One region of the Stenotrophomonas sp. ESTM1D_MKCIP4_1 genome, then DNA from elsewhere that is predicted to be linked to it. Evidence: riboswitches for the same ligand, from Rfam matches in the RefSeq annotation. Region 1 holds a riboswitch; the other holds the start of a gene.

What was found. Region 1 has a riboswitch for glycine ahead of C1924_RS17760 (trimeric intracellular cation channel family protein). Riboswitches for the same ligand answer to the same signal wherever they lie in the genome.
Positions count from the first base shown of each region.
Region 2: another riboswitch for glycine. It lies ahead of gcvP (aminomethyl-transferring glycine dehydrogenase); the one in region 1 lies ahead of C1924_RS17760 (trimeric intracellular cation channel family protein).

Region 1 covers NZ_CP026004.1:3,897,969-3,912,731, reverse strand. Annotated here, with positions in the region: gene C1924_RS17775 (efflux RND transporter permease subunit) at 1-497, opposite strand, end outside; gene C1924_RS17770 (multidrug efflux RND transporter permease subunit) at 494-3,628, opposite strand; gene C1924_RS17765 (MdtA/MuxA family multidrug efflux RND transporter periplasmic adaptor subunit) at 3,625-4,809, opposite strand; gene C1924_RS17760 (trimeric intracellular cation channel family protein) at 5,097-5,714, opposite strand; glycine riboswitch at 5,797-5,902, opposite strand; glycine riboswitch at 5,916-6,005, opposite strand; gene C1924_RS17755 (GIY-YIG nuclease family protein) at 6,046-6,321, shown strand; gene C1924_RS17750 (nuclear transport factor 2 family protein) at 6,443-6,874, shown strand; gene C1924_RS17745 (DUF2004 domain-containing protein) at 6,907-7,227, opposite strand; gene C1924_RS17740 (NAD(P)/FAD-dependent oxidoreductase) at 7,312-8,589, opposite strand; gene C1924_RS17735 (NYN domain-containing protein) at 8,698-9,474, shown strand; gene C1924_RS20385 (hypothetical protein) at 9,546-9,737, opposite strand; gene C1924_RS17730 (glutathione S-transferase) at 9,817-10,437, shown strand; gene C1924_RS17725 (primosomal protein N') at 10,504-12,681, opposite strand; gene C1924_RS17720 (hypothetical protein) at 13,096-14,094, shown strand; gene C1924_RS17715 (DUF3106 domain-containing protein) at 14,087-14,662, shown strand.
Region 2 covers NZ_CP026004.1:3,140,235-3,154,997, reverse strand. Annotated here, with positions in the region: partial or broken gene C1924_RS14455 (methyl-accepting chemotaxis protein) at 1-832, shown strand, start outside; gene C1924_RS14450 (hypothetical protein) at 887-1,528, opposite strand; gene C1924_RS14445 (hypothetical protein) at 1,778-2,572, shown strand; gene C1924_RS14440 (hypothetical protein) at 2,672-3,055, opposite strand; gene C1924_RS14435 (catalase) at 3,079-5,061, opposite strand; gene C1924_RS14430 (AraC family transcriptional regulator) at 5,294-6,040, shown strand; gene C1924_RS14425 (amino acid permease) at 6,122-7,492, shown strand; gene C1924_RS14420 (VOC family protein) at 7,596-8,006, shown strand; gene gcvP (aminomethyl-transferring glycine dehydrogenase) at 8,453-11,320, opposite strand; glycine riboswitch at 11,384-11,486, opposite strand; gene C1924_RS14410 (multidrug effflux MFS transporter) at 11,795-13,021, shown strand; gene C1924_RS14405 (hypothetical protein) at 13,113-13,505, shown strand; gene C1924_RS14400 (M2 family metallopeptidase) at 13,603-14,763, opposite strand, start outside.

The DNA of each region.
Region 1 (14,763 bases):
AGTACGGTGGACGCCAGGTCGTACAGCTGGCCCGGTGGCAGCGTGTCCGAGGTCAGCGCCAGTGCCAGGATCGGTGCCTGCGAGGGATTCACCTTGCGGTACTGCGGCATGCCCGGCATGCCGCTGGGCAACTGCCCGCGTGCCAGGTTGATGGCCGCCTGCACTTCGCGCGCGGCTTCGTCGATATCGCGGCCGAGCACGAACTTCAGCTCCACCGAGGTCTGGCCCTGGGTGCTGGCCGAATCGATGCGCGAGATGCCGGGCAGGCTGCCCAGGGCGCGTTCCAGCGGTGTGGCCACGGTGGCGGCCATCGACTCGGGCGAGGCGCCGGGCAGGCTGGCGCTCACTTCGATGGCCGGGTAATCCACCTGCGGCAGCGGCGCCACCGGCAGCATGCGCAGCGCCAGCAGCCCGGCCAGCACCAGCGCCACCGCCAGCAGGATCGTCGCCACCGGTCGCTGCACGCAGGCCTGGGCCAGGCGTGCGATGGGGCTCATGCGCGGGCCTCGCCGGGCATGGCGGGGGCGGCCGTGCGCCGCCGCTGCAGGCGGTCGAAGGCCAGGTAGATCACCGGGGTGGTGAACAGGGTCAGCACCTGGCTGACCAGCAGGCCGCCGACCATCACCCAGCCCAGCGGTTGCCGCAGTTCCGCACCGGAACCACTGGCCAGCATCAGCGGCACCGCGCCGAACAGCGCGGCCAGCGTGGTCATCAGGATCGGCCGGAAGCGCAGCAGCGCCGCCTGGTGGATCGCCTCGCGCGGGGCCATGCCACGCGTGCGCTGCGCGTCCAGCGCGAAGTCGATCATCATGATCGCGTTCTTCTTCACCAGGCCGATCAGCAGCACGATGCCGATCACGGCGATCAGATCCAGGCTGCGCCCGCTCACCCACAGCGCGGCCAGCGCGCCCACCGTGGCCGAGGGCAGGGTGGAGAGGATGGTGATCGGGTGCACGAAGCTTTCATAGAGCACGCCCAGCACGATGTACATCACCACCACGGCGGCCAGGATCAGCCACAGCGTGGACGACAGCGAACTGCTGAACGCTGCGGCCGCACCCTGCAGGCGCAGTTCGATGCTGTCGGGCAGGGCGATCTGCGTGCGCGCCGCTTCCACGGCGGCGGTGGCTTCGCCCAGTGAGGCACCCCGTGCCAGGTTGAACGACAGCGTGGCCGCTGGGAACTGGCCCACATGGTTGCGCAGCAGTGCCGCCGGCCCCAGTTCCACCCGCGCTACCGCGCCCAGCGGTACGGTCTGCCCATCGCTGTTGCGCACGCGCAGGCCACTGATGGCGTCGGGCCCGGGCTGGCCCGAGGGATCGGCTTCCAGCACCACGCGGTACTGGCTGGCCTGGGTGAAGATGGTGGAGATCTGCCGCTGCCCGTAGGCGTCGTACAGCGCATCGGCCACCGCTTCCACGCTCACGTTCAGGCGCGCGGCGGCATCGCGGTCGATGTTCACCCGCGCCTGCCGGCCCTGCATCTGCAGGTCGCTGGCTACATCGCGCAGCGCCGGCTGCTGGCGCAGGGCGTGCAGCAGCTTCGGCGTCCAGGTTTCCAGCGTCTGCTGTTCGGGCGTGGTCAGGGTGAACTGGTACTGGTTGCGGCTGATGCGGTCTTCGATGCCCAGTTCCTGCACCGGCTGCAGGTACAGGGTGATGCCGGGAATTTTCGACACGCGGTGCTGCAGCCGTTCCATCACTACGGCGGCGCCTTCGCGGTCGCCATGCGGCTTCAGTTCGATCAGCAGGCGGCCGGTGTTGAGCGTGGCATTGTTGCCGTCCACACCGATGTACGAGGACACGCTGGCCACCGCCGGGTCGGCTTCGATGGCCGCTGCCAGCGCCTGCTGGCGCTCGCGCATGGCCTGGAAGGAAATCGCCTGCGGTGCTTCGCTGATGCCTTGCACCAGGCCGGCATCCTGCACCGGGAAGAAGCCCTTGGGCACGGCGAAGTACAACGCCACGGTGAGCGCCAGCGTGGCGACGGTGGCCAGCAGCATCAACGGCTGGCGCTGCAGCACCCACTGCAGCTGGCGGTCGTAGACGGCGATGATGCGGTCGAAGACATCCTGTTTTGGGGTCGGAGCCCTGGCGGGATCCGACCCCTGGGCCGGGGGCAGATCCCCTTGGGGCTCTGACCCCTTCGCATGCGGCTTCAGGAAGCGCGCACACAGCATCGGCGTCAACATCAGCGACACCAGCAGCGAAATGCCGATCGCTACCGCCAGCGTCACCGCGAACTCGTGGAACAGCGCGCCCACCAGATCGGCCATGAACAACAGCGGGATCAGCACCGCGATCAGCGAGACGGTCAGCGAGACCAGGGTGAAGCCGATCTCGGTCGCACCCTTCAGCGCCGCCTCGCGCGGGCTTTCACCGTCTTCCAGATGGCGGGCGATGTTTTCCAGCATCACGATGGCATCGTCCACCACGAAGCCGGTGGCGATGGTCAGTGCCATCAGCGTGAGGTTGTTGAGCGAATAGCCGGCCAGCAGCATCACCGCGAAGGTGCCGATGAGCGAGAGCGGCACCGCCACGCTGGGAATGAGAGTGGCCGGCAGGTTGCGCAGGAACACCCAGGTGACCAGCACCACCAGGCCGATGGCCAGCACCAGTTCCTTCTGCACGCCGCGCACGGAGGCGCGGATCGATTCGGTGCGGTCACTCAGCACGGCCATCTGCACGCCCGCCGGCAGCGTGGCCTGCAGCTGCGGCAGCAGCGTGCGTACCTGTTCAACCACGGCAATCACGTTCGCACCGGGCTGGCGCTGGATGTTTACCAGTACCGCCGGCGTGGTGCCGCTCCAGGCGGCCAGCTGGCGGTTCTCGGCGCCATCGGTGATGGTGGCCACATCGCCCAGCCGCAACGGGGCACCGTCGCGCCAGGCCAGCACCAGGGCGCGGTACTCATCCACGCTGCGCATCTGGTCGTTGGCATCGAGCATCACCGCGCGGATCGGGCCATCGAAACTGCCCTTGGGCAGGTTGACGTTGGCCGCAGCGATGGCGGTGCGGATGTGGTCCATGCCCAGGCCGTTGGCGGCCAGTGCAGCCGGGTTCACCTGGATGCGGACGGCGGGGCGCTGGCCACCGGCCAGGCTGACCAGGCCGACGCCCGGCAGCTGCGAAAGGCGCTGCGCGATGCGCGTGTCCACCAGATCGTGCACCTGTGGCAGGGCCAGCGCCTGCGAGGTCACCGCGAGGGTAAGGATGGGCGTGTCGGCCGGGTTGACCTTGCGGTACACCGGCGGCACTGGCAGATCATCCGGCAGGAAGCTGCCGGCTGCGTTGATGGCGGCCTGCACATCCTGCTCGGCCACGCCCAGCGCCACATCCAGGCCGAACTGCAGGGTGATGACCGAGGCACCGCCGGAACTGGTGGACGACAACTGCTTCAGGCCGGGAATCTGCCCGAGCTGGCGTTCCAGCGGCGCGGTGATCGTGCGCGTGGTCAGTTCCGGACTGGCGCCGGGGTACAGCGTGGTGATCTGGATGATCGGGTAATCGACCTGCGGCAGCGCCGCCACGGGCAGCAGGCGGTAAGCCAGCACGCCGGACAGCAGCAGCGCCACCATCAGCAGCGTGGTGGCTACCGGGCGCAGGATGAACGGACGCGACAGGTTCATGCGCCGGCCTTGGCCGCCTTCGCTGCAGCAGCGGGTTCGGCGATGATCTCCACCGCGGTGCCGTCTTCCAGCCCGTCGATGCCTTCGATCACCACCTGGTCGCCAGCCTGCAGGCCCGAACGCACGGCCACGCGGCCCTCATCGGCCGGGCCCAGCACCACGGTGCGGCGCTGTGCCTTGTTGTCCTTGTCGACGATGTGCACGTAGTTGCCCTGGCTGCCGAACTGCACGGCGGCATCGGGAATCAGCAGTGCCGGGTGTTCGCCCAGCTGCAGGCGCACGTTGACGAACTGGTTGGGGAACAGGGCCAGGCCCGCGTTGTCGAACTGCGCGCGCAGCTTCAGCGTGCCGGTGGCGGTGTCGATGCGGTTGTCGACGCTGGACAGCGTGCCCTGCGCCAGTGCCTTGCTTTCGCTGCGGTCCCAGGCTTCCACCGGCAGGCCGGCCTGCGCCTGCACGGCGTCGAGCAGGGCCGGCAGTTCCGGTTCGGGCACGGTGAACAGCACGCTGATCGGAGCAGTCTGCGCCAGGGTCACCAGGCCGTCGGTGTCGCTGGCGTGCACCAGGTTGCCGACATCGAGCCGGCGCAGGCCGACGCGACCGCTGACCGGTGCGGTGATGCGGGTGTACTGCAGTTGCAGGCGCGCTTCGTCCACCGAAGCCTGATCGCTGATGCGTCGGCCCTGCAGCTGGCGGACTTTGCTCTGCTGGTCGCTCAGTTCCTGCCCGGACACGTAGTTCTGCTTCTGCAGTTCGCGGTAGCGCTGCAGCTGGCGTTCGGCGTTTTCCAGTTCGGCCAGGTTCTGCTGCTGGGTGCCCTGTGCCTGCGCCAGCTTCACTTCATAGGGGCGCGGGTCGATCTGCGCGAGCAGATCACCGGCCTTGACCTGTTGGCCTTCCTGGAAATGCAGGCGCAGCAGTTCACCATCCACGCGGCTGCGCACCACCACGCTGTGCAGCGGGGTGACGGTGCCGACGGCCTTCAGGCGCAGCTGCAGCGGTTCGGCGCTGGCGCGGGCCACGCGCACCGGTACGGTCTTGCCCGGCCCTTCGGCCACGTCCGCATCGGCGCGCGGCCACGCCCACCAGGCCACCAGGCCGATCACGATGATGGCGGCGGGAATCGCCCACCTGCGGTGGGAACGCGACGGGGTGCTACGGGACGGCTCAACAGCGGACATGGGGCATCCTGCGCCCTGCGGGCACGCAGGGACATGTACGCCCGGTCACGCTTCATGCGCAGCGGGCAGCGGGGGAGGGGAGTTGTCTGGCGGGGCCGCGAGCGCAGCGTGGCTGGATGCCGTCGCGCGTGCGACGGGGCGTCAATGGTAGCCAATCAGACCGGCGAATGCCGCATGACCTTGGTCATGTCCTATCACCGGTAGTGCCGGCCGCTGGCCGGCAACCTGCTGGAATTTGTGGGCGTGTGCAGCGTTGCCGGCCAGCGGCCGGCACTACCGTCAAACGGTCAATGCACTTCGTCGTGGTACACGAACTTGGGCATTTCCCAGCGGTAGTGGATCGCCAGCAGGCGCACCGCGAAGCCGCCGCCCAGGCAGCACAGGATGGCGGTGGCATCGGCCACGCCCCAGCGCAGCAGCAGCAGGTACACCGCGCCGGTCAGCAGCGAGATGATCGCGTACAGCTCCTTCTGGAAGATCAGGGGCACTTCGTTGCAGAGGATGTCGCGCAGCACGCCGCCGAAGGCACCGGTCAGCATGCCGGCAATCAGCACGATGGGCATCGCATGGCCGGCCTCGCGTGCAATCGAGCAGCCGATCAGGGTGAAGGCAATGAGCCCCAGGCCATCCAGCACCAGGAAGGTGCGGCGGAAGTGATGCATCCAGCGCGCCACCCAGGTGGCGATCAGCGCCGCGCACACGGTGAAGCCCAGATACTCGGGGTGCTTCACCCAGCCCAGCGGGTAGTGGCCCAGCAGGATGTCGCGCAGCGAACCGCCACCGAGGGCGGTGACGCAGGCGATCATGACCACGCCGAACAGATCCATGCGACGGCGGCCTGCGGACAGGGCGCCAGTCATGGCTTCGGCGGAAATGGCGACGAGGTAGATGATGGACAGCAGCATGGGAAAGGCTCCGGGCGCGGTGGGGCCGGCCATGCGCGTATACCGCCACTGCCTGCGCAATGACGGGATGACGATGACCGGTGCCGCTCCCGCTGTCCTTTTGCCTGAGAGTTCAGCGGGATGAACCGCGTGCCCCTTCGGCGGATCGTGCCGGGCGTGCCCGGTGACCTCTCTCCAGCTCGGCGAGTCGAATGCATGGTTGGTGGGATTCCAGCCCACCGGCCTGAGCGATCATGGGAGCCTGCGCCTTCGGCGGGCGCCAGCGTGGCGCCTCTCTCCTGCATTCGGCCGCCAGTATATCCGCTGCAGTGCAGCACGCCATAATCTCCCCATGACCCGTCCGCCCGTGCCCTGGTTCCTGTATCTGCTTGAGTGCCGGGATGGCAGCTATTACGCCGGCATCAGCACCGACGTGGCGGCCCGTTTCGCCGCCCACCAGGCCGGCAAGGGCGCCCGCTACACACGGGCCCGGCCGCCGCTGCGCATCCTCGCCGTGCGCGAATACCCGGACCGCGCCGCTGCCTCACGTGCCGAATGGCAGCTCAAGCAGCAGCCGCGTGAACGCAAGCTGGCCTGGCTGCAGGCCCCGGCCCAGGCCGTCCCGTAGATCCACGCCATGCGTGGATGGGCGCCGATGAAATGCGCCTGATGCAGTAGATCCACGCCATGTGTGGATGGGTGCCGCACCCATGCCATCATCGCCAGACGCCCAGCGCTGGAGACCCGGAATGCCCACGCTTGCCCTGCTGTTTGCTGTTGCCGGTGCGACGAGCCCGGCCGCCGACCCGGCCACCCTCGCGGCCATCGAAGCCACCTGCCACGACTACGTGGACGGCCAGTTGGAGGCCGACCCGCAGCGCGTGGCCCGGTCCCTGCACCCGGACGTGGCCAAGCGCGCGGTGCTGGGCGATACGCCGGATGAGCGACTGGGCCTGCGCCGCATGTCCAAGGAAGAACTGGTGGCTCTGACCAAGCAGGGCGCGTTGAAGACTCCGAAGGAGCAATGGGACCGCCGCTGCACGGTGCTGGATGTCACCGGCAACGCGGCCTCGGTGCGGCTGGAAACCCCGTGGTTCGTCGACTACTTCCACATGGGTCGTTTCGACCAGCGCTGGGTCATCGTCAATGCGCTGTGGTATCCGAAACCGAAGGCGGAGTAGATCCACGCCACGCGTGGATGGCCTCGCCGCGCTCAGCTCTCCATCGAAACGCCAAGCACCTCGCCGTCCTCATCGAACTCGACACTCAGCACATACTGCGAGACGTCGCCCGGCAGCTCGAAATCGACGTGCACCGATCCATCGTCTCCCCAGGGCGCGCGCGGCTGCAGCAGGCCCAGCACCGCGCTGGCCGCCGGCGTGGCCGTGCCCAGTTGCGCGTTCCAGTACCCGGCTTCGATCTCGTCCAGATGATGCTGGATGAACAGGTCGACGCTGTCCTCGCCTTCTTCGGTGCCCAGCAACTGTTCAAGGGCGGTGCGGGCGCGCTTCTGCTGGGCGTCAGGGGTGGTCATGGCATTCCTTTGCGTAGTGGTTGAGAGGCGGGGTCAGAGCCCTTTCCTGCGGAAAGGGATCCGACCCCAGGGTCGTGCAGGCCATTACCTCGGCCGTCGGTCTTCCTGATCATCGCCGAAGATGATGCGCGCGCTGCGCTGGTAGCTCCAGTACGCCACCGCCCAGTTCAACAGCACCACGATGCGGTTGCGGAAACCGATCAGGAAGAACACGTGCGCGGCCAGCCAGAACCACCAGGCCAGGATGCCCGACAGCTGCAGCTTGCCCAGGTGCACGATGGCGGCCATGCGGCCGATGGTGGCCAGGTTGCCGTAATCGGCGTACTTGAACGGCCCCGGCGTCGGCTTGCCATGCAGGCGCGCACGGATCACATCGGCCACGTACTTGCCCATCTGCTTGGCGGCAGGCGCCACGCCGGGCACCGGCTTGCCGTTGGCTTGGTTCACGGCGGCCAGATCGCCGGCCACGAACAATTCGGGATGGTCGGGCAGGGTCAGGTCGGGCTGCACCAGCACGCGGCCGGCGCGGTCCAGCGGTACGTCCAGCGTGCGCGCCAGCGGCGAGGCGGCCACGCCAGCGGCCCAGACCACGGTGCGTGCGGGCACGAACTGCTCGCCCAGCTTGAAGCCCTGGCTGTCGATGTCGCTCACCGGGGTGCCGGTCAGCACTTCCACGCCCAGCTTTTCCAGCTGCCGGCGCGCCTTCAGCGAAAGCACTTCGGGGAAGGAGGACAGCACGCGCGGGCCCGCCTCGACCAGGCGCACCGTGGCGCTGGCCGGGTCGATGTGGCGGAACTCGTTGCGCAGGGTGTGGCGGGCGATCTCGGCCAGGGTGCCGGCCAGTTCGACGCCGGTCGGGCCGCCGCCGACCACGGCAAAGCTCAGCCAGGCGGCCTTCTTCGCCGGGTCCGGTTCGGCCTCGGCGCGCTCGAAGGCCAGCAGCAGCTTGCGGCGCAGGGCGATGGCATCGTCCAGGGTCTTCAGGCCCGGCGCATCGGCCGCCCACTGGTCGTTGCCGAAATAGGCATGGGTGGCGCCGGTCGCCAGCAGCAGGCTGTCGTAGCCCAGGGTGCTGCCATCGGCCAGCTGAACCTGGCGGGTGGCCTTGTCGATGGCGACGACCTCGCCCAGGCGCACTTCCACGTTGCGCTGGTGGCCGAGGATATGGCGCAGCGGGGCGGCGATATCGGGGGCGGACAAGCCGGCGGTGGCGACCTGGTACAGCAGGGGTTGGAACAGGTGGTGGTTGCGGCGGTCGAGCAGGGTGATCCTGATCTTCTCGCGGGCCAGGGCCCGGGTGGCCCAGAGGCCCGCAAAACCGCCGCCGATGATGACCAGGTGGGGGACTGGTTCGCGGCTCATCGACGTACTCCAGAGGGGGATGGATGTCGCCCTGCATCATCGCACGTCACATGGCGGGCAGTGGCCATGGGTGATACTCCGCTCAGCCTGCAGCCCACCGAGGAAATCATGTCTGAACCGGAAAAGCGCATCGCCCTGCTGATCGACGCCGACAATGCGCCGGCATCGAAGATCGACGAAGTCCTGGCCGAGGTCGCCCGCTATGGCGTGGCCAACGTGCGCCGTGCCTATGGCAACTGGAAGAGCCCGCGGCTGAAAGGCTGGGAAGCGGTGCTGCACGAGTACGCCATCCGCCCGATCCAGCAGTTCGCCTACAGCAAGGGCAAGAATGCGTCGGACATGGCCATGGTCATCGATGCGATGGACCTGCTGTACGCGCGCAACCTCGATGGCTTTGCCATCGTGTCCAGCGATGCCGACTTCACCCCGATGGTGATGCGCCTGCTGACCGATGGCGTGAAGGTCTATGGCTTCGGTGAAAAGAAAACGCCGGAGCCGTTCGTCAATGCCTGTTCCAAGTTCACCTACCTTGAAGCGCTGGGCCAGACCCATGCCAGTGTTCCCGATGTCGAGGCCGGGGCCGAACAGGTGCCTGCCGGGCAGGTGGGCAGCGATGAAGTGCGCCCGCGCAAGAACAGCGCGGAACTGCGCAACGACACGCGCTTGGTGAAGATGCTGCGCCGTGCGGTATCGGCGGCCGAGGGCGAAGACGGCTGGTCGCACCTGGGCCCGGTCGGCAGCCAGATCGGCAACCAGGCCTCGTTCGATCCACGCAACTACGGGTATGGAAAACTCAGCGATCTGCTGGCAGCCATCGGCCTGTTCGAGCTGAAGAAGGACGGCAAATCGTCCTACGTGCGCGCGCTGCCGAAAAAGAACCGGTAGCGCCGGCCGCTGGCCGGCACATCAGAGAGACCGGTAGTGCCGGCCGCTGGCCGGCACATCGACGCCGCGACTCAGATCACCCGCGCATCGGAACCCGCATGGCCGTCGGCAAACCCGGCGGCGAAATCCTCGACGCCATTGAAGGCCAGCAGCAACAGCCCCGCACACAGCAGCTGGTTGCGGCTGGAACGGCGGTAGCCCAGCACCAGCATCACCAGCCCCGCTGCCAGCAGAACGTAGTTCAAAGCATCCCATGCAGTCACGTCGTCTCTCCCTGTGGATGGGCGTATCGTAGCGGCTCCGCGCCACCGTGGCGCACCGCTGCAGGCAAGGGAATCCGCAATGTTGAAGATCTGGGGCCGCCGTAATTCCAGCAACGTCCGCAAGGTGCTGTGGTGCGCCGAAGAAATCGGGTTGCCGTACGAATGCATCGAAGTGGGCGGCAGCCATGGCGGCACGCAGTCACCCGAGTACGTGGCGATGAATCCCAACAGCCTGGTGCCGGTGATCGAAGACCACGGCCTGCCGCTGTGGGAATCGAACACCATCGTGCGCTACCTGAGCGCGCGCTATTCGCTGGGCACGCTGTACGCCGAAGATGCGATGGAGCGTGCGCAGGCCGAGAAGTGGATGGACTGGAGCACCTCGCGGATGGCATCGCTGTACTCCGAACTGATCTGGGGAATCATGCGCACCGCCCCGGCCGACCGCGATGAAGCACGCATCAACGCCGCCATCGTGCGTGCCGGTGATTACCTGGCGATGGCCGATGCAACCCTGGCCAGGCAGCCGTGGCTGTCGGGCGAGACATTCGCGATGGGCGACATTCCGCTGGGCTCGTTGATCTACGCCTGGTACGAACTGCCGATCCAGCGCCCGGACCTGCCGCACCTGGCCGACTGGTACGCCCGCCTGCGCGAGCGCCCGGCGTACCAGCGCGGCGTGATGTCGCCGCTGACGTAAGCGGGGGCGACCGGGGTCGGGGTCGGATCCCACCTGAAGGGTGGGCTCTGACCCCAGCGCCGATCCTCAATACAGATCCGTCGGATCCACATCCAGCGACCAGCGCACCTTGCGTGCCTCCGGCAGCGCGTACAGCTGCGGCACCAGTTGGGCCAGCACGCCGTGCAGCGGTGGCCGCTGCAGCGCCGACAGCAGCAGCTGCGTGCGCTGGTAGCCGGCGCGGCGTGGCATCGGCGCCGGCATCGGCCCATAGGCCTCCACGACGTTCTGCTCCCCCAGCAACTGACGCGCCGCCAGCAGGAAGGCGTTGGCATGTTCCACCTGCTGGGCTTCCGCACGCATCAGCGCAAGATGCGCGAACGGAGGAAAGCCGGCGGCCTGGCGCTGGTTCAGTTCAGCCTGCGCGAACGGGTGGTAGCCACCGTTCACCAGGGTTTCCAGCAGTGGATGACCGGGGTGGTGGGTCTGCAGCCACACTTCGCCGGGATCACGCGCGCGGCCGGCACGCCCAGCCACCTGGATCAACTGCTGCGCCAGTTTTTCGCTGGCACGGAAATCGGCCGAGAACAGGCCCTCGTCGATGCCCACCACCACCACCAGGGTCAGCTTGGGCAGGTCGTGGCCCTTGGCCAGGATCTGCGTGCCGACCAGGATGCCGGGCTGGTCGCCCAGCTTCGCCAGCTGCTGTTCCAGCGCATCGCGGCGCGCGGTGGTGCCGCGGTCGATGCGCACCACCGGGTAATCGGCGAAGGCGCTGACCAGGTGTTCTTCCAGGCGTTCGGTGCCGATGCCCTGCGGCTGCAACGCGAGGCTGGCACAGGCGGGGCAGGCCAGCGGCGCCGGCTGGCGCGCGCCGCAGTGGTGGCACTGCAGGCGGCGGCCACCGCCGTGCACGGTCATCGGCGCATCGCAGCGCTGGCAGGGCGCGGTCCAGCCGCAGTCGTGGCACAGCAGTACCGGTGCGTAGCCGCGGCGGTTCTTGAAGACCAGCACCTGCTGCCCGCGCCGCAGATGCTCGCCGATGCCGGCCAGCACGTCGTCGCTGAGGCCATCGTGCAGCGGCCGCTTGCGGACATCCAGGATGCGCACGCGTGGCGGCCGCGCATCACCTGCGCGCTGCTTCAGGCGCAGATGGGTGTAGCGGCCTGCGTAGGCGTTGTGCAGGGTTTCCAGCGAAGGCGTGGCGCTGCCCAGCAGCACGGGAATGCCCAGTGCCTTGGCCCGCACCAGGGCGAAATCACGGGCGTGGTAGCGGATGCCATCCTGCTGCTTGTAACTGCCGTCGTGTTCCTCATCGACGATCAGCAGGCCGGCGTGTGGCAGCGGGGTGAACACCGCTGAGCGGGTCCCTACGATCACCCGCGCCTCCCCGCGCGAAGCGGCCGCCCAGACGCGCGCGCGTTCGTTGTCGCTCAACCCCGAGTGCAGGGCGTGTACCGCGATGCCCAGGCGGCCCCGGAAGCGCGCCAGGGTCTGCGGGGTCAGGCCGATTTCCGGCACCAGCACCAGCGCCTGCTTTCCCTGCGCCAGGCAGTGGATGATGGCCTGCAGGTAGACCTCGGTCTTGCCGCTGCCGGTCACGCCATCCAGCAGGAACGCATGGAACCCGTCGGCGGCGCTGATCGCGGCCACGGCTTCGGCCTGTTCGGCATTGAGGGTGGGGCCGGGCAGGGGCTGTGCATGCTGGGGCGCCACGCTCAGAACCACGCGCTCGGCCAGTTCGCGCTTGGCCAGGCTGCGTGCGGCCGTGCGCCAATCGTCCATGCGCGCGCCCAGCACATCCTCATCAACCACGGCCTCGCCCAGCAATTCGGCCAGTTGCCGGGGACGGCTACCGGCGCGCAGCTTTTCGCGCTGGGCCTGGCCGGCGGCGGTCAACTGCCAGCCCCAGTGATGGGTGTCGGGCAGGGCTTCGCCGTGGCGCAGCGGGCCGGGCAGGGCCGTGTTCACCACCTCGCCCAGCGGGGAGTGGGTGTAACGGGCCAGCCATTGCAGGCTCTGCCACAGCTCACCCTGCAGCAGCGGCTGCGGGTCGCACCAGGCCAGCGCCTGCCGCAGGCCTTGGCCGTCGTCCACCTGGCCATGGCCGGCCACCATCCCCACCAGCTCGCGGTTGCCGAACGGCACCTTCAGCCGGCAGCCGACCGGCACGGCCGGGCCGGGGCCTTCCGGGGGCAGGTAGTCGAACAGGCGCGGCAGCGGGACGGGCAGGGCGACCTGCAGGGTCGGGATGGGGTCGAGCATCGGCGCAGTGTAACGGGCCGGGCGGGAGCCGATGGCAGAGCGGAGGACGGCGCCCGCAGTGGCCGCGGAATCATAAATGTCACCTAAATACAGGTGGCTATTAGAGATTCAGTCTTATCCACATCTTCTGTGGATAACGTTGTGTGTTACCGGTCAGCGGAACCGCATGAGGCCGATGGCGACAGCTTTACACTCGGGTTGGTCAAAAAATAGCCATACTTAAAACATCATTGAAATCAATGATTTGAGTGTGAAACATTGCTGAAACAGGGTGAATGCGCTGGCTCAGCCCGGTTCGTTGCCCGGCACGATTGATGCTGTGCACAACCTGCAGCACGAAGTAGCCGCGGGTGCAAGTCCTGCCGGCCGCCGATGGGCTGCCGCTATCATGCCGGCAGACCTTTGGAGTAACCGATGACGGCTGTGCCCGCCCCTGTTTCCTCGACCGCGGCCGGCGCGCTGTCGGCGTTCCTGCGTGGTGTCGAGCGCCGCGCACTGGTGGTTGCCGAACTGCAGTGCGGTGACCCCGCCCGTGCCGAGCAGACCCTGGTTGCGGTGATGCGTGCTTTTTCCGCCGTGGCCAGTGATCTGCCGATGGCGCAGTGGCCCACCCGTTTCTGGACCCTGCTGGGCCAGCGCCAGGCGCTGCGCGAGCCGGCCGCGGGGCAATGGCCGCTGCCGCTGGCTGCCCTGGGCGAGATGCCGCCGTTGCCGCGTCTGGCCCTGCTGCTGCGGGTCGGCGGCAGCCTGGATGAAAGCATTGCCACCCGCGTGCTGGACATCGAGGAGGACGGCTACCAGCAGCTGCTGGCCGCCGCGTGCCCGCGTGACGCCCACGGCCAGCCCGACGCCGCCGCATGGCGCGGTCTGGCCGAGCAGGTGCAGCTGCGTATCCGCGATCTGCCCGCCAAGCGCCTGCAGCAGCTGCAGCAGCCCTCGGCGCCGGCGACCAACAACCAGGCCCCTACGACCAGCTGGCGCGCGCCGGCCCGCGAGGAGCGCAGTGCGCCCAAGCGCCGCCGTGCTGCCGGTGGCGCACCGCGCTGGCGTGGCCCGGTCATCCTGCTGGCGACGGTCGCGGTGCTGCTGGCCGCCGCCCTGGGCTGGCGCTACTGGCAGACCCGTGCGCCGGCCAGCGATGCGCCGCTGCCGGAAGGCGTGGTCGCCGAGGCCGGTCCGGTCACTGTCGAAGCCCTGCCGGCCACCGATGTGCAGCCGATGGCCGGCGCCGATGGCCACGCGGCCGAGGACGCCGCCATGCTGGCCGACCGTGACTATCCGCTGGCCGCCGATGCCGATCTTTATGCGTGGAGCGCCGCAGGTGGCCCGCTGCCGGTGGACGAATCCGAACCCAAGCCGACCCGCCCCGAGCCGGTTGGTGCCGCGCTGGAAACGGCCGCTGCCGATGAATAAGTTCCTGCTGACCAGCCTGCTGCTGGCACTGCCGTTGTCGCTGGCCGCCGCGCCCCCTTCGCTGCAGGTGCCACTGCCCCCCGCTGCACCCGGCACAACGCCAGCACTGGCTGCTGATACGAGCTCACCCGACGCTTTTGCCCAACTGCGGCCCGAGCAGCAGCGCCAGCGTCGTGCCGATTACGCTGCGTGGAAGGCGTTGCCGGAGGGCGAGCGCGAACGCATCCGCCAGGCCGCTGCCCGCTTTGCCGCGCTGCCGGCTGCACAGCAGCAGCGCCTGCGCGAGCAGTTCCAGGCCCAGGACCAGTCCTTCCGCGATGGCTGGCGGCTGGGCCCGCAGCTGGGCATGCAGTTCCCGAAGCTGCACGGCCTGTTCGGACTGGTGCCGCCGGAGCAGCGCGAACCAGTGTTGGCCGTGCTGCGCCAACTCAGCGCCGCGCAGTTGACGCAATTGGCGCTGGTTGCCCAGCGCACCCCACCGCAGGAACGCGACGCCGTGCGCAGCGCCTTCCTGGCGGTGCCGGCCGCCGAACGCGACGCCTGGCTGAAGCGACAGGCCGGCCAGTAAAATCAGGGGGATCCGACCGGGATCCGGTCGGGATTTCGGCGGGGATTCGACCGGGATTCAACGGGGTAGAGTCGACCGTTGGTCCACTACCGCGCGCAGCG
Region 2 (14,763 bases), 760 kb from region 1:
TGCCAACACCACCACCGCACAGCTGACCGGCATCGTCCGTGGCATCCAGGTGGCGGCCGACAGCATCAACAACGCCGCACAGGAACTGGCCGCCGGCAACAGCGATCTCTCGCGCCGCACCGAACAGCAGGCCGCGAACCTGGAAGAGGCCGCCGCATCGATGGAAGAGCTGACCTCCACCGTGCGCCAGAACGCCGAGCTGGCCCGCCAGGCCGACAGCGAAGCGCATGCGGCCGGTGCTGCCGTGCGCGAAACCGAACAGGCCATGGCGCAGATGGCGGTGGTGATGGGCGAGATCGACCAGTCGTCGGCGCGCATCTCGGAGATCTCTACGGTGATCGACGGCATCGCGTTCCAGACCAACATCCTGGCGCTGAACGCGGCCGTGGAAGCGGCGCGTGCCGGTGAGCAGGGCCGTGGCTTCGCCGTGGTTGCCAGCGAAGTGCGCACCCTGGCGCAGCGCGCCGGCGTCGCCGCCAAGGAGATCAAGGAACTGATCGAGGATGCCGCCACCAAAGTGCAGAGCGGCCTGGCCGTGACCGTGCAGTCCGAAGCGGCGATCGCCCGCCTGGCGAATGCCAGTTCGCGCACCAACCAGCTGATGAGCGACATCGCCGCCGCCAGCAAGTAGCAGGCGGCCGGCATCGAACAGGTCAACCAGGTGGTGGTGCAGATGGACCAGGTGACCCAGCAGAACGCAGCCCTGGTGGAAGAAGCCACCGCCGCCAGCCGCGCGCTGGAAGAGCAGGCCAACGCGCTGACCACCTCGGTGTCGGTGTTCCAGATCTCGCAGGGCGAAGCAGCCCGCGCAGCCGTCGTGCGCGCGGCCTGATCCTCTGCAAGCGCCAGCAGGGAGCTGCCACGCGTCCGCGCGCGTGGCAGCCGCTCAGTCCTGCACGCGGTGGATGCGGCCGTCCTCGATCTTCCAGATCACATCTTCGCCCGTGGTGACGTACAGCGGCGAGCGCGCCCAGAGGCTCCAGAACACGTGCACTTCCGTCGGTGTCGGGTCGAGCATGTGGGTGACGATCATTGCCGCATTGCGCGGTGCACGCTTCAACTGGATGCAGCTGCGGGTGAACGCGCGCTGCGAGGTGATCCGGCCCTGCGCGATGTCGAACCGATAGCTGCCGCCCAGCGGGACCACGGCAGGGTCGGTGGTGGCCGGCAGCAGGTAGACCGTCCATGCATCGGCGGTCGTGCCGTCCGCCGGCAGTACCACGCTGTTGTAGGTCTTCGCGCACGCATCGACGCGGCTCTGCGTCGCCAGCGCCCGGGCAGCCGCAGCACCGGCCTGGTAGGCAGTAGGAACCGCTGGAACCGCCAGCGTCTCGGGCGCGCCAAGCAGCTTGCCCCGCGCATCGGTGGTGGCGCGGTACAGCACCACGGCGCCTTCGCCGATCATGCTGACTTCATAGCGGTCGTCCCGCCGCTCGGTTATCCAGCCCCGTACCCGGCGGTCGCCGCGCATGGCCTTCTTGAGCAGGGCATCGGTCGCGCGCTCGGCGGCCAAGTCATGCTCGAACATTTCCCTGCCCCGAGTTTCCGCCTGTGCGAGGGCCTGCGCGGTCGCCGCATCCTCTGCTGGCGGGCTGGCGCCGGAAACGGCAGGTGCTGCGGTACAGGTCAATGCCAGAAGTGCCAGCATCATCATTCGTCGGGTCATGGTCGGTCTCTTCCGCCGCGTCCTGCGGCAGGCGGAAGTATGCCGCAGACCGGCGGTCTACCGCGCGCCAGCGATTTCGGCGATGCTCGCTGCAGACACGGGGGAGGGAGCATGGACAGCAACGAGACCGAAGGCGCCTACGGCGACGTGCCACGGATGCAGGGAATGGCCGCGCCCGCCCTGCCGCCCGGCGAGGTGCCGACCGACTGGTCGATGCTGCCGTTGACCCGTGGGAATGATGACTCGGCGGTGATGCAGGCGCTGCGCCGCATGCGCCGTGAGCCGGCCCTGCTGTTCACCGTGGCCTACCTGCTGGTCTCGCTGCTGGGTCTGTGGTGCAGCTTCTGGTTCTACCGGGGCTTCAAGCTGTCGATCCTGGATTACCTGCAGCCCAGTGATTTCCTGGTGGCGGGCATCCGTGACCCGGCCTACGTGCTGCTGCTGGCCGCCGGTGTTCTGGTGGTCCTGCTGGTGAGCTGGCCGGAAACCCTGCGCATGCGCAATGCCGCCAAGCTGGAACAGCTGCGCGCACGCAGCTGGGTGTGGCGGGTGGTGCTGAAGCGCTCGTTCCTGACCAGCTGGGAGGGCGTGGGACTGCGACCACTGACCGCGATGACCCTGGCGGTAGCGCTCTTCATGGCCATCGGCGCGGCCAACTATGTGCAGGTGCGTGGTCAGCAGATCCGCGCGACGGGCAGTGGCGAGGTCATCCGGCTGCAGTTGAACGGCGACCCGACGCCATTGCCAGGCACCGCACGCCTGCTGGGGTCCAGCAGTGCTTTCCTGTTCGTCTGGTGGCCGCAGCAGCGTCGGGCCGAGGCCATACCGATAGCCTCGGTGCGGAAGCTGCAGGCGGTGACCGTGCCGGCACGTTCGGTCGCAACGACCGCCACCCCAGCCCGCTGAGGCGGGTGGGATGCATTGTTGGTGGTGGCAGAAGCCGGTGCGGTGGAAATGCCGGACCTGACGCTGCAGGTCCGGTGTGTCTGCCTGTGTGTGTGACGTTCAGTTGGCGGCGCGCGTCCGGGTGGACTTCCTGGCCGCTGTGCTGCGCGCTGCTTTGTTGCGGGCACGGGTCGCCGCTGCCTTCTTGGCGGCGGCGCTGCGGGTTGCTGCGCTGCCCTTTTTGACGGTCGCTTTCTTCGCGGCGGTTTTCGTTGCCTTGGATGCCGCGGCCTTCTTTGTCGCAGCCTTCTTCGCAGGCGCTTTCTTCGTCCCCTTGCGCGCGCTGCCGCTGCGCTTGCCGCCGCCGTCCTGCTTGTTGACGGTGGCCCAGGCGATGCGTTCGGCCGTGCTTTCACTGGCGCCGCGCTCGCGTTCGCTTTCCTCGATGTGCTCGGCCTGGCGCTTCTGCTTGTCGGTGTAGGCGGATTTGTCACCACGGGGCATGTTGCTTCTCCTGTCAGAGACGATCAGGCCAGCAGGCGCAGCTTCGGTTCCCGCGCCCATTGGCGGGTGGCCGCGGCCGCAAGGAAGCCCTTCGCATCTTCCGCTTCCACGATGCCGCCATCGTTGCCCACGCGCGCCGCCTTCAGCAGCGCCTGCCCGCCGGCATCGCTGGCGATGGCCTTCAGGTGTGCCCACGCATGGCTGATGAATTCGACCGCGGCGGCTTCCTTGGCCAGCGCCTTGGCGCCTTCTGCACTGAGCACCACGGCCACCGCATCGAACACGGCCGACGGCGTGCCGGCCAGCTGGCCATCGGCGGCCTGGCGCTTGCCATCGCTGAGCGTGGCACCGCCCACTTTCGGCGCTACCAGTTTCACGTCGGCGCCGGCCTTCTGCGCGGCCTTGCGCAGGCTGGCGATCAAGCCCGCATCGGAGCCTTCATCGAACAGGATGCCGATGCAGCGCCCCTGCAGCGTGTCTTTCGTGCGGCCGATGATGCGCACTTCGGGAACAGCGGGCATGTCCTGTGCCGGCGTTGCCGTCGGCGCGGCGTCAGGCAGGTCGGCCAGGGCCAGGCCGTCGGCCACGCGCCTGGCCAGCGATTCGTCGATGTTGCGCAGATGGCTGACGGTACGTACGCGCACTTTCAGCGTTTCAACCTTCGATAGTTCAAACACCAGCGCCGACGCGAGGTGCGCCTGCTCCGGCTTTTCCAGGCTGCGGAAGAACGCACGCGCCTGGCTGTAGTGGTCGGCGAAGCTCGCCGCACGCGTGCGTCCCTTGCGTCCGTCGTCGGCGGTTGCATGGCTGCGGAAGCCGGCCGGGGTTTCGCGCGGGCTGTCGTCTTCCAGCGAACTCGGGTCGTAGGCCACGCGACCCTTCGGCACCTGCATCTGCATGTGGCCGTCGCGCTGGTGGTTGGCGAACGGGCACTTCGGCGCATTGACCGGAATCTGGTGGAAGTTCGGCCCACCCAGGCGGATCAGCTGCGTGTCCAGGTACGAGAACAGTCGGCCCTGCAGCAGCGGGTCGTTGCTGAAGTCGATGCCCGGCGGCACGTTGGCGGGGCAGAACGCCACCTGCTCGGTCTCGGCGAAGAAATTGTCAGGCCAGCGATCCAGCACCATCCGCCCGATCACCTTCAGCGGCACCAGTGATTCGGCAATGATCTTGGTCGGGTCCAGATGGTCGAACGGGAACTGCTCGGCCTCTTCTTCGGTGAACAGCTGCACCGCCAGTTCCCATTCGGGGAAGTCGCCGCGCTGGATCGCCTCGAACAGGTCGCGGCGATGGAAATCGTTGTCGGCCGCCTGCAGCTTCAGCGCTTCATCCCACACGGTGGACTGGATGCCCAGTTTCGGCCGCCAATGGAATTTGACGAAGGTGGATTCGCCGGCTTCGTTCAACAGGCGGAAGCTGTGCACGCCGAAGCCTTCGATCATGCGCAGCGAACGCGGAATGCCACGGTCGCTCATCGCCCACATGATCATGTGCATCGATTCGGGCATCAGCGAAATGAAATCCCAGAACGTGTCGTGCGCGCTGCCCGCCTGCGGATAGCCGCGGTCGGGTTCCATTTTCACCGCATGCACCAGGTCGGGAAATTTCATTGCGTCCTGGATGAAGAACACCGGGATGTTGTTACCGACCAGATCCCAGTTGCCTTCCGGCGTGTAGAACTTCACCGCGAAACCGCGCACGTCGCGCGGCGTATCGACCGAACCGGCGCCGCCCGCCACGGTGGAAAAGCGGGTGAACACCGGCGTCTTCGTGCCGACCTCGGTCAGCACGCGTGCGCGGGTGTACTTCGCCAGTGAATGGGTCAACTCGAAGTAGCCATGGGCCGCGCTGCCACGCGCATGCACGATGCGCTCGGGAATGCGCTCGTGGTCGAAGTGGGTGATCTTCTCGCGGAGGATGAAATCCTCCAGCAGGGTCGGGCCGCGCGGGCCCTCGCGCAGCGAGTTCTGGTTGTCGGCCACCGGAATGCCCTGCGCGGTGGTCATCGGCGGGTGGGTGCCGCCGGCCTGCAGGTGCAGTTCGTCACCCTCGCCGCGGTGCTGGGTCTGGGATTTCTGGGACGGGGCGGGTGCGCGCTTGCCGGTCGGCTTGCTGGCGGCCATCGAGGGTCTCTCCGGGTACGAGGGGGCAGGCCATGACAGTCGCCCGCCGGCCGTTAACCCACGGTCCGCCGCAGGTGAACGTACGGGCAAAAGCGCCCTCGGGTATGCTTGCTGCATGCGAGTCGAGCCCACCGACATCGAAGCCCTGTTCGACGCCATCCCGGACGTGCTGTTCTTCATGAAGGACCGCCAGGGCCGTTACACCCACGTCAACCAGACCATGCTGCGGCGGCTGGGCCTGCGTGCGCGCAAGGACGTCATCGGCCGCACCGCCGCCGAGATCTATCCGACCGGCCTGAGCGCGGACTACGTTGACCAGGACGCGCGCGTACTGTCCGGCGAGGTGATCGAGAACCTGATGGAGCTGCACCTGTTCGCCAACCGCGAACCGGGCTGGTGCCTGACCTGCAAGCGGCCGCTGCTGGTGGATGGCAGCATCCAGGGCTTGATCGGCATCTCCCGCGACCTGGGCCAGAAGGACAGCCTGGGCAGCCAGTACGAGCAGCTGCGCCTGGCGCTGGCCCACCTCAACGCGCACTACGCCGAGAACGTGCGCATGCAGACCCTGCTGGACATCACCGGTTTCTCGCTGTCCAAGCTGGAACGCAGCTTCCGCAAGGTGTTCCAGATGACGCCGCAGCAGGTGCTGACCCGGCTGCGCATCCAGATGGCCATGCACCTGCTGCATGGCGATGACAGCATTGCCTGCATCGGCCAGGCCTGCGGCTTCAGCGACCAGAGCGCGTTCACCCGCAAGTTCAAGGCTGAAACCGGTTTCTCGCCGCGCGCCTATCGGGCCCGCATCGGGGAGAACGTCGACGCGACCATCGGCGGCACGGCCGGCGAGGCCATGCTGCCCTGAGCGGTCTGCTGCACTGTGCCTATCGCCGCAGGTGGCGGACAATGTAAGGTGACGCCCCTGTAGCCGCCGCCAATCCTGCCGATGCCCGCCAGCCCCGTTACGCCTGCCTCGCCGTCCCGCCTGGGCCATTCGCTCAAGCCGCGCCAGCTGATCATGATGGGCCTGGGCAGCGCGATCGGCGCCGGCCTGTTCCTTGGTTCCGGCGTGGGCGTGCAGGCCGCCGGCCCGGCCGTGCTGGTGTCGTATCTGGTCGCCGGCGCGCTGGTGATCATCGTGATGAACGCCCTGGGCGAAATGGCGGCAGCCAAGCCCACCAGCGGCGCGTTCTCGGTGTACGCAGCCGACGCCATGGGCGCCACGGCCGGTGCCACGGTCGGCTGGCTGTGGTGGGTGCAGCTGGTCATCGTCATCGCCGCCGAGGCCGTGGGTGCGGCGGGCCTGCTGGCCACGGTCTGGCCGGCGATTCCCGTGCCGATGGCCGCGCTGGCCTTCATGCTGTTCTTTACCGCGATCAACCTGCTCGGGGTGAAGAACTTCGGCGAGTTCGAGTTCTGGTTCGCCATCCTCAAGGTGGTGGCTATTCTGGCCTTCATCGCCATCGGCATCGCCCTGCTGATGGGCTGGCTGCCGCAGGTGGCGTCGCCCGGGCTGAGCAACTTCACCCAGCACGGCGGCTTCGCGCCCAACGGTCTGGCCGGAATCGGCGCGGCGCTGCTGGTTGTCGTTTTTGCCTTCGGTGGCACTGAGATCGTGGCCGTGGCCGCGGCCGAAACCGAAGACCCCGAGCGCAGCATCGCCCGTGCCATCCGCACCGTGGCCTGGCGCATCCTGGTGTTCTACATCGGCTCGCTCAGCGTGATCATCGCGGTGGTGCCGTGGACCAGCGAGGCGCTCAAGTCGCCGTTCGCCGCCGTGCTGGACGTGGCCAACATCCCCGGTGCGGCCACCGCCATCACCCTGATTGCCGTGATCGCCCTGCTGTCGGCCCTCAATGCCAACCTCTACGGCGCATCCCGCATGATCTATTCGCTGGCGCAGCGCCGTGAGGCGCCGGCCGTGCTGGGCTGGACCGACCCGCGCCAGGTGCCGGTCATCGCCGTGCTGGCCAGTGTGCTGTTCGGCTTTGCTGCAACCATCATGGAACTGCTGTTCCCCGACAAGGTGCTGCCGGTGCTGCTGAACATCGTCGGTTCCACCTGCCTGCTGGTGTGGACGCTGTCGCTGGTTTCGCAGCTGGTGCTGCGCCGCCGTGCCGAGCGCCTGGGGACCCGCCTGCCGTTCCGCATGGCCGGCTTCCCGTGGCTGACGATCTGTGCGCTGGCCATCCTGGCGCTGATCTTCGGCCTGCTGCTGAGCGAGGCGCATACGCGCCTGCAGTTCCTGTCGATGGTGGCCCTGACCGCCGCCATCGCGGCCGGCAGTGCCATCGCCCGGCGCATGCGCGAAGCGTGACCGGGGGTGCCGGCCGGCGGCCGGCACTACCACGGGGGCTGCACATCCGCCGTGCCATCCTGAGCGCGTGGGCCGTCATCGGCCCGTCGAACAGGAGTACCGCATGCTGCGCAGCCGCCCGTTCCTGATGTTCACCGGCCAGGCCGAGGCCGCCATGGCGCTGTACGCCGAGGCCTTCGCCGATTTCCACCTGCTGGCCCTGCAGCGCCATCCCGAAGGGGCGGGCGCGGGCGTGCCCGGGCAGGTACGCCAGGCCATCTTCCTGCTCGGTGGCACGCACTATCTGTGCTTCGACAGCCTGGACGTGCATGACTTCACCTTCAGCCCGTCGATCTCGCTGTTCGTCGAATGCGCCGGCAGCGAACAGTTCGAGCGTGCGGCACGTGTGCTGGGCGAGGGCGGGCACTGGCTGATGCCGGTGGGTGACTACGATTTCAGCAACCGCTATGGCTGGGTGCAGGACCGTTACGGCGTGTCCTGGCAGTTGAGCCTGGGGCAGATGCCGGACCCGTGAGAAAACGGCATCCACGCATGGCGTGGATCTACTGGAAAATGCCGACGGTAGATCCACGCCATGCGTGGATGCAGCGGACCACCCGCAGTAGAGCCACGCCATGCGTGGATGCAGCGGACCACCCGCAGTAGATCCACCCCATGCGTGGATGCAGCGGATCACCCGCAGTAGATCCACGCCATGCGTGGGTGCAGCGGACCACCCGCAGTAGATCCACGCCATGCGTGGATGCAGCGGCCCACCCGCAGTAGAGCCACGCCATGCGTGGATGCAGCGGACCACCCGCAGTAGATCCACGCCATGCGTGGATGCAGCGGACCACCCGCAGTAGATCCACGCCATGCGTGGATGCAGCGGACCACCCGCAGTAGATCCACGCCATGCGTGGATGCAGACGAAAACGGCCCGCTTGCGCGGGCCGTTCCGTTTACCGATCCATCGAGAATTTATGCCTCGACTTCATCGTCCTTGTAGGCATCGACCGGGATGCAGGCGCACATCACGTTCTTGTCGCCGTACACGTTGTCGACGCGGGCCACCGGCGGCCAGTACTTCTGCAGCTTCAGGCTGGGCAGCGGGAAGGCCGCCAGTTCGCGCGGGTAGGCGTGGGTCCACTCGCTGGCGGTCACGGCGGTCGCGGTGTGCGGCGCGTTCTTCAGCGGGTTGTCCTCGCGGTCCAGTCGGCCGTCTTCGATCGCGCGGATTTCCTCGCGGATCTGGATCATCGCGTCGATGAAGCGGTCCAGTTCGTGCAGCGATTCGCTTTCGGTCGGCTCGACCATCAGCGTACCGGCCACCGGGAAGCTCAGCGTCGGGGCATGGAAGCCGAAGTCGATCAGGCGCTTGGCCACGTCCTCGGCACCGATGCCGCTGGTCTTCTCCAGCGGGCGCACGTCGAGGATGCACTCATGCGCCACCAGGCCGTTGCGGCCGGTATACAGGGTCCTGAAGTGCGGGGCCAGGCGCTTGGCGATGTAGTTGGCGTTGAGCTGGGCCACCTGGGTGGCCTTGCGCAGGCCTTCGCTGCCCATCATGGCGATGTACATCCAGCTGATCGGCAGGATCGAGGCGCTGCCAAAGCTGGCGGCGCTGACCATGCCGACCGGGCCGTTGTCGCCCAGCTTGCCCGGCAGGAACGGTGCCAGGTGTTCCTTCACCGCGCACGGGCCGACGCCCGGGCCGCCGCCGCCGTGCGGAATGCAGAAGGTCTTGTGCAGGTTCAGGTGCGAAACGTCCGAACCCCACTTGCCCGGCTTGGCCACGCCCACCAGGGCGTTCATGTTGGCGCCGTCGGTGTACACCTGGCCGCCATGCTGGTGGATGATCTCGCAGATCTCGACCACCTCTTCCTCGAACACGCCGTGCGTGGACGGGTAGGTGATCATGATCGCGGCCAGGCGGTCGCTGTACTTCTCGGCGTTGACGCGGATGTCTTCGACATCGACGTTGCCGTTGGCGTCGGTCTTGGTCACCACGACCTTCATGCCGCACATCTGCGCCGAGGCCGGGTTGGTGCCGTGCGCCGAATCCGGAATCAGGCAGATATCACGGTGGCCCTCACCGCGCGAGCGGTGGTAGGCGCGGATTGCCAGCAGGCCGGCGTATTCGCCCTGCGCGCCGGAGTTCGGCTGCAGGCTCACCGCGTCGTAGCCGGTGCACTCGACCAGCATCGCTTCCAGCGACTCGATCAGTTCCTTGTAGCCCAGCGCCTGGTCAGCCGGCACCAGCGGATGGATCTGCGAGAACTCCGGCCAGGTCACCGGGATCATCTCGGCGGTGGCGTTGAGCTTCATGGTGCACGAGCCCAGCGGGATCATCGTGCGGTCCATCGCCAGGTCCTTGTCGGCCAGCGAACGCAGGTAGCGCAGCAGTTCGTGCTCGCTGTGGTGGGTGTTGAACACCGGGTGGGTGAGGAACGCGGACTGGCGCAGCAGGCCGGCCGGCAGTTCGTCGGCGGTGCTGGCATCCAGTGCGTCCACATCGGCCTGTGCACCGAACACGGCGGCGAGGGCGACGATGTCGGCGCGGGTGGCGGTCTCGTCCAGGCTGATGCCCACCGAATCGCTGTCGATCGCGCGCAGGTTGTAGCCGGCCGCGCGGGCCTTGGCGTGGACCTCATCGGCGTGCACGCCGGTGATGTGCAGGGTGTCGAAGAAGTCGCCACCGACCTGCACGCCGGCGCTGCGCAGCGATGCGGCCAGGATCGAGGCCAGGCGGTGGGTACGGCGCGCGATGCGGGCCAGGCCTTCCGGACCGTGGTAGACGGCGTACATCGAGGCCATCACCGCCAGCAGCACCTGCGCGGTGCAGATGTTGGAGGTGGCCTTCTCGCGGCGGATGTGCTGCTCGCGGGTCTGCAGGGTCAGGCGGTAGGCCGGCTTGCCTTCGGCGTCGATGGACACGCCGATCAGGCGGCCCGGCATCGAGCGCTTGTAGGCGTCACGGCAGGCCATGAACGCTGCGTGCGGGCCGCCGAAACCGAACGGCACGCCGAAGCGCTGGCTGTTGCCGACCACGATGTCCGCGCCCCATTCGCCGGGGGCGGCCAGCAGGGTCAGGGCCAGCAGGTCGGTGGCCACGGCCACCAGGCCGCCGCGTGCGTGCACGGCATCGACCAGGGCCTTGTAGTCGCCCACCTGGCCGAAGGTGTCCGGGTACTGCAGCAGCAGGCCGAAGGCCTCCGCTTCCAGCGCTTCGGCCGGGGTGCCCACGCGCAGCACGATGCCCATCGGCTCGGCGCGGGTGCGCAGCAGTTCCAGCGTCTGCGGGTGCACGGCGTCGTGCACGAAGAAGGTGTCCGACTTCGACTTGGCCGAACGCTTGGCCAGGGTCATCGCTTCAGCGGCGGCGGTGGCTTCGTCCAGCAGCGAGGCGTTGGCGATTTCCATGCCGGTCAGGTCGGCACACAGGGTCTGGAAGTTGATCAGCGCTTCCATGCGGCCCTGCGAGATCTCCGCCTGGTACGGGGTGTAGGCGGTGTACCAGGCCGGGTTTTCCAGGATGTTGCGCAGGATGACGTTCGGCGTGTGCGTACCGTAGTAGCCCTGGCCGATGAAGCTGCGCAGCACGGTGTTCTTGTCGGCGATCGCGCGGATCTTCGCCAGCGCCTGCACTTCGGTCATCGATTCCGGCAGCGCCAGCGGTGCGGGCGACTTGATCCTGGCCGGCACGATGGCATCGGTCATCGCATCCAGCGACGCATGGCCGACGACGTCGAGCATCTGCGCGATCTCGGCATCGTTGGGGCCGATGTGGCGCTCGACGAACGCCGAATGGTGCTCGAGCTCGCGCAGGGAGGGGGTGTTCTGGGACATGGCGAAGGATCCGTCAGGAAAGGGCACACGCACGGGCACAAAGCCGCCGGCTGGCGGTCTGCGGGGCGCCCCTCTGTCCTTTTGCCTGAGAGTTTAAAAGCGCGGCAAACCGCAGCTTCGTGCCCCTTCGGCGCCGGATCGAACCGGTCTCTCCAGAGTTCTGTTACGGGTGGTATCGGGCCTGAGCGATTACGGGCGTTGCGCCTTCGGCAGCGGTGTTCCGCTTCTCCCACCATGTTGCCTGCCCATTATAGCCGGTTGCCATGGCTGAACGCGGCCCGGAAAGCCGGGCAGGGCACCGGCCCGCCTGAACGGCCGATGGCCCGGGCATGCGTTCGGTGCAGTGGTCGATGGCATCGGCTGCATTGGCGGCCTATCATGGCCGGACTCTCGTATTCATCTGGCGCCGTCCCTGCTGCAGGGGATCGGCGCCCGCCGTGCGTGCCGCGCATGGCCCTGCCGGACGCTTTGCCGATGACCGCCGCTGTTGCCCCTTCCACCCGACGCATGGCCCTGCTGCTGGCAGGCCTGGCGATGTTCGGCCCGTTCTCGATCGACACCATCTTCCCGGCCTTCCCGCAGCTGGCCCAGCGCCTGGCAGTGGATGAAGTGGCCGTGCAGCAGACCATCAGCGTCTACCTGCTGTTCTACGCGCTGATGAGCCTGGCGCACGGGCCGCTGTCCGATGCCTGGGGCCGCAAGCGGGTGATCCTCGCCGGCCTGGTGGTGTTCATCGGTGCCTCCGTCGGCTGCGCACTGTCCACCGACCTGACCACGCTGCTGGTGTTCCGCGCGCTGCAGGGCCTGTCGGCCGGCGTCGGCATGATCGTCGGCCGTGCGGTCATCCGCGATCTCTACCACGGCCACGACGCGCAGCGGCTGATGAGCCAGGTGTCGATGCTGTTCGGCATCGCCCCGGCCATTGCGCCGATCATCGGTGGCTGGATCCTGCTCAGCGGCGCCGGCTGGCCGCTGATTTTCTGGTTCCTGGTGGCGTTCTCGCTGCTGCTGCTGGTCTGCACCGCACGCTTCATGCCCGAAACCCATCCGGTGGAAGCGCGCATGCCGCTGTCGCCGCGTGGGCTGCTGCGCGATTACGTGCGCATCGGCTTCAATCCGCGTTTCCTGCGCCTGGCGCTGGCCGGCAGCATCAATTTCGGCGGCATCTTCCTGTACATCGCCTCGGCGCCCGTGTTCGTGATGCAGCACCTGCACCTCGGTGAGGGCGGTTTCGCCTGGCTGTTCATTCCCACCATCGGTGGCATGACGGCAGGCTCGTTCCTGTCCGGTCGCATGGCCGGGCGCACCGCGCCCACCCGCCAGATCGCCATCGGCTTCACCCTGTGCGCGGTGTCGGTGCTGCTCAACGTGGGCTACGTGGCACTGGCGCCGCAGTTCGCCCTGCCGTGGGCGGTGCTGCCGATCTTCCTGGGCGGCATGGGCATGGCGCTGATCTTCCCGATCCTGGCCCTGGCCGTGCTGGACATGTACCCGCACCAGCGCGGCCTGGCGTCCTCGCTGCAGGCGTTCATCCAGCTGATGATCAGCACCGTGGTGGCCGGCCTGGTCTCCCCGCTGCTGAGCGGCACCCCGCTGCATCTGGCGCTGGGCCAGGCCGGCTTCTTCGCCGCCGGGTTCGTATTCTGGTACTGGGAACACCGCCGCGAGCGCGCCCTGCAGGCCGTGGCCACGGGCCGCTGACCGGCCGCGGGAGCGGTGGCGGGCGCCCCGTGAAGCGGCACCGCGGCCGGGGTGCGCTATCCTTGCGCCCCCCCGTAGCGATGCCGCCCCCATGTCCACCACCTCCAAGACCCGCCGCGACCAGCGCCGCCGCCAGGAAGAGAAGGCTGCCAACAAGGCCGCTGCCCAGGCTTCGCCGGTGGAGCCGCATGCCGAACTGCGCGATGCGCAGCGCACGCTGCTGGCCGGTGTCGTGCGCCGCGATGGCGAGTGGGTGCTGGGCATGGATGGCCGCATCGCCGGGCACAGCGAGAGCGCCGCGCAGGTGCTGGCGCTGATCATGCAGGCCGGTGAACTGCACGAGCGCAACGGCACGCCGGTGCGCCTGATGTACTCCGACGCGCTGCGCGATGCTGCGCAGGCCGAGGCCAGGGAGAAGGGCCAGACCTTCGAGGAATACAAGGCCGAGCTGGCCGCCGCGATGGCGGCGAAGAAGAACAGTTGACGTCATGAGGTAGTGCCGGCCGCTGGCCGGCAACCCATTGCCGGCCAGCGGCCGGAACTACCGAAAGGGGCGGATCCTCGCGGATCCACCCCTTTTCTCATTTCGCTGCCGGTGCCGCGCTGGCCTGCCAGCCGCACATCTGGCCCTGGTTCTGCTGCTTCAGCCATTCGTTGACCGGGCTGAAGTACTCGATCATCGGGCCCGCATCGAGCTTGTCGCTGCCGGTCAGTTCCTTCAGCGTGGCCTGCCACGGCTGGCTGGCACCCTTGCTCAGCATCGCCCAGTACTTCTGGCCGGCTACCTTGTTCCCGTAGAAGGTGCACTCATGCAGCGGCCCCTTGTAGCCGGCGGCATCGCACAGGCCCTTGTAGAACTGGAACTGCAGGATGCGCGCCAGGAAGTAGCGGGTGTACGGGGTGTTGCCCGGCACATGGTATTTCGCGCCCGGATCGAAGAATTCCTCGCCGCGGGTGCTGGCCGGGGCCACGCCCTGGTACTTGGCCTTCAGATCCCACCAGGCCTTGTTGTAGTTGTCCGGGGTGATCGAGCCATCGAACACACCCCAGCGCCAGCGGTCGATCATCAGCCCGAACGGCAGGAACGAGACGCCCGACAGGGCCATGCGCATCTGGTTGTTGATGACCGCCTCGCGGCTTTCGGTCGGCGCATCCACCAGGCCGATCGAACTGAGGTACTTGGGCGTCATCGCCAGCACGATGGTGTCGCCGATCGCTTCGTGGAAGCCATCGTTGGCACCGCTCTGGAACAGCGGCGGCAGCGGGTTGTAGGCCAGGTCGTAATACAGGTGGCCCAGCTCGTGGTAGATGGTGGTGAAGTTCTCTTCGTTCGGCTTGATGCACATCTTGGTGCGCACGTCGCCTTCCATGTTCATGTCCCAGGCACTGGCGTGGCAGACCACGTCGCGGTCATCGGGCTTGATGAACTGGGTGCGTTCCCAGTACGTCTGCGGCAGCGAGGGCATGCCCAGCGACACGTAGAAGTCCTGCGCGCGCTCGGTCATCTGCTTGGCGGTGCGCAGTTCGGCCTCGCGCTGCGCCTTGTATCGGGCGGTCACGCCGGCATCCCTGCCGGCCTTGTCCAGCGCCGCGCTCAGGTTGGACTGGTACTGCTTTTCCAGCGCCGCCGTGATGTCCAGGCTGCCGGCACCGGGGTATGGTTCCAGCTGGTCCCACAGGTTGGACCAGTCCTGCTGCCACATGTTGCCCAGCAGGTGCGCGGCGATCAGGCCGTTGCCCAC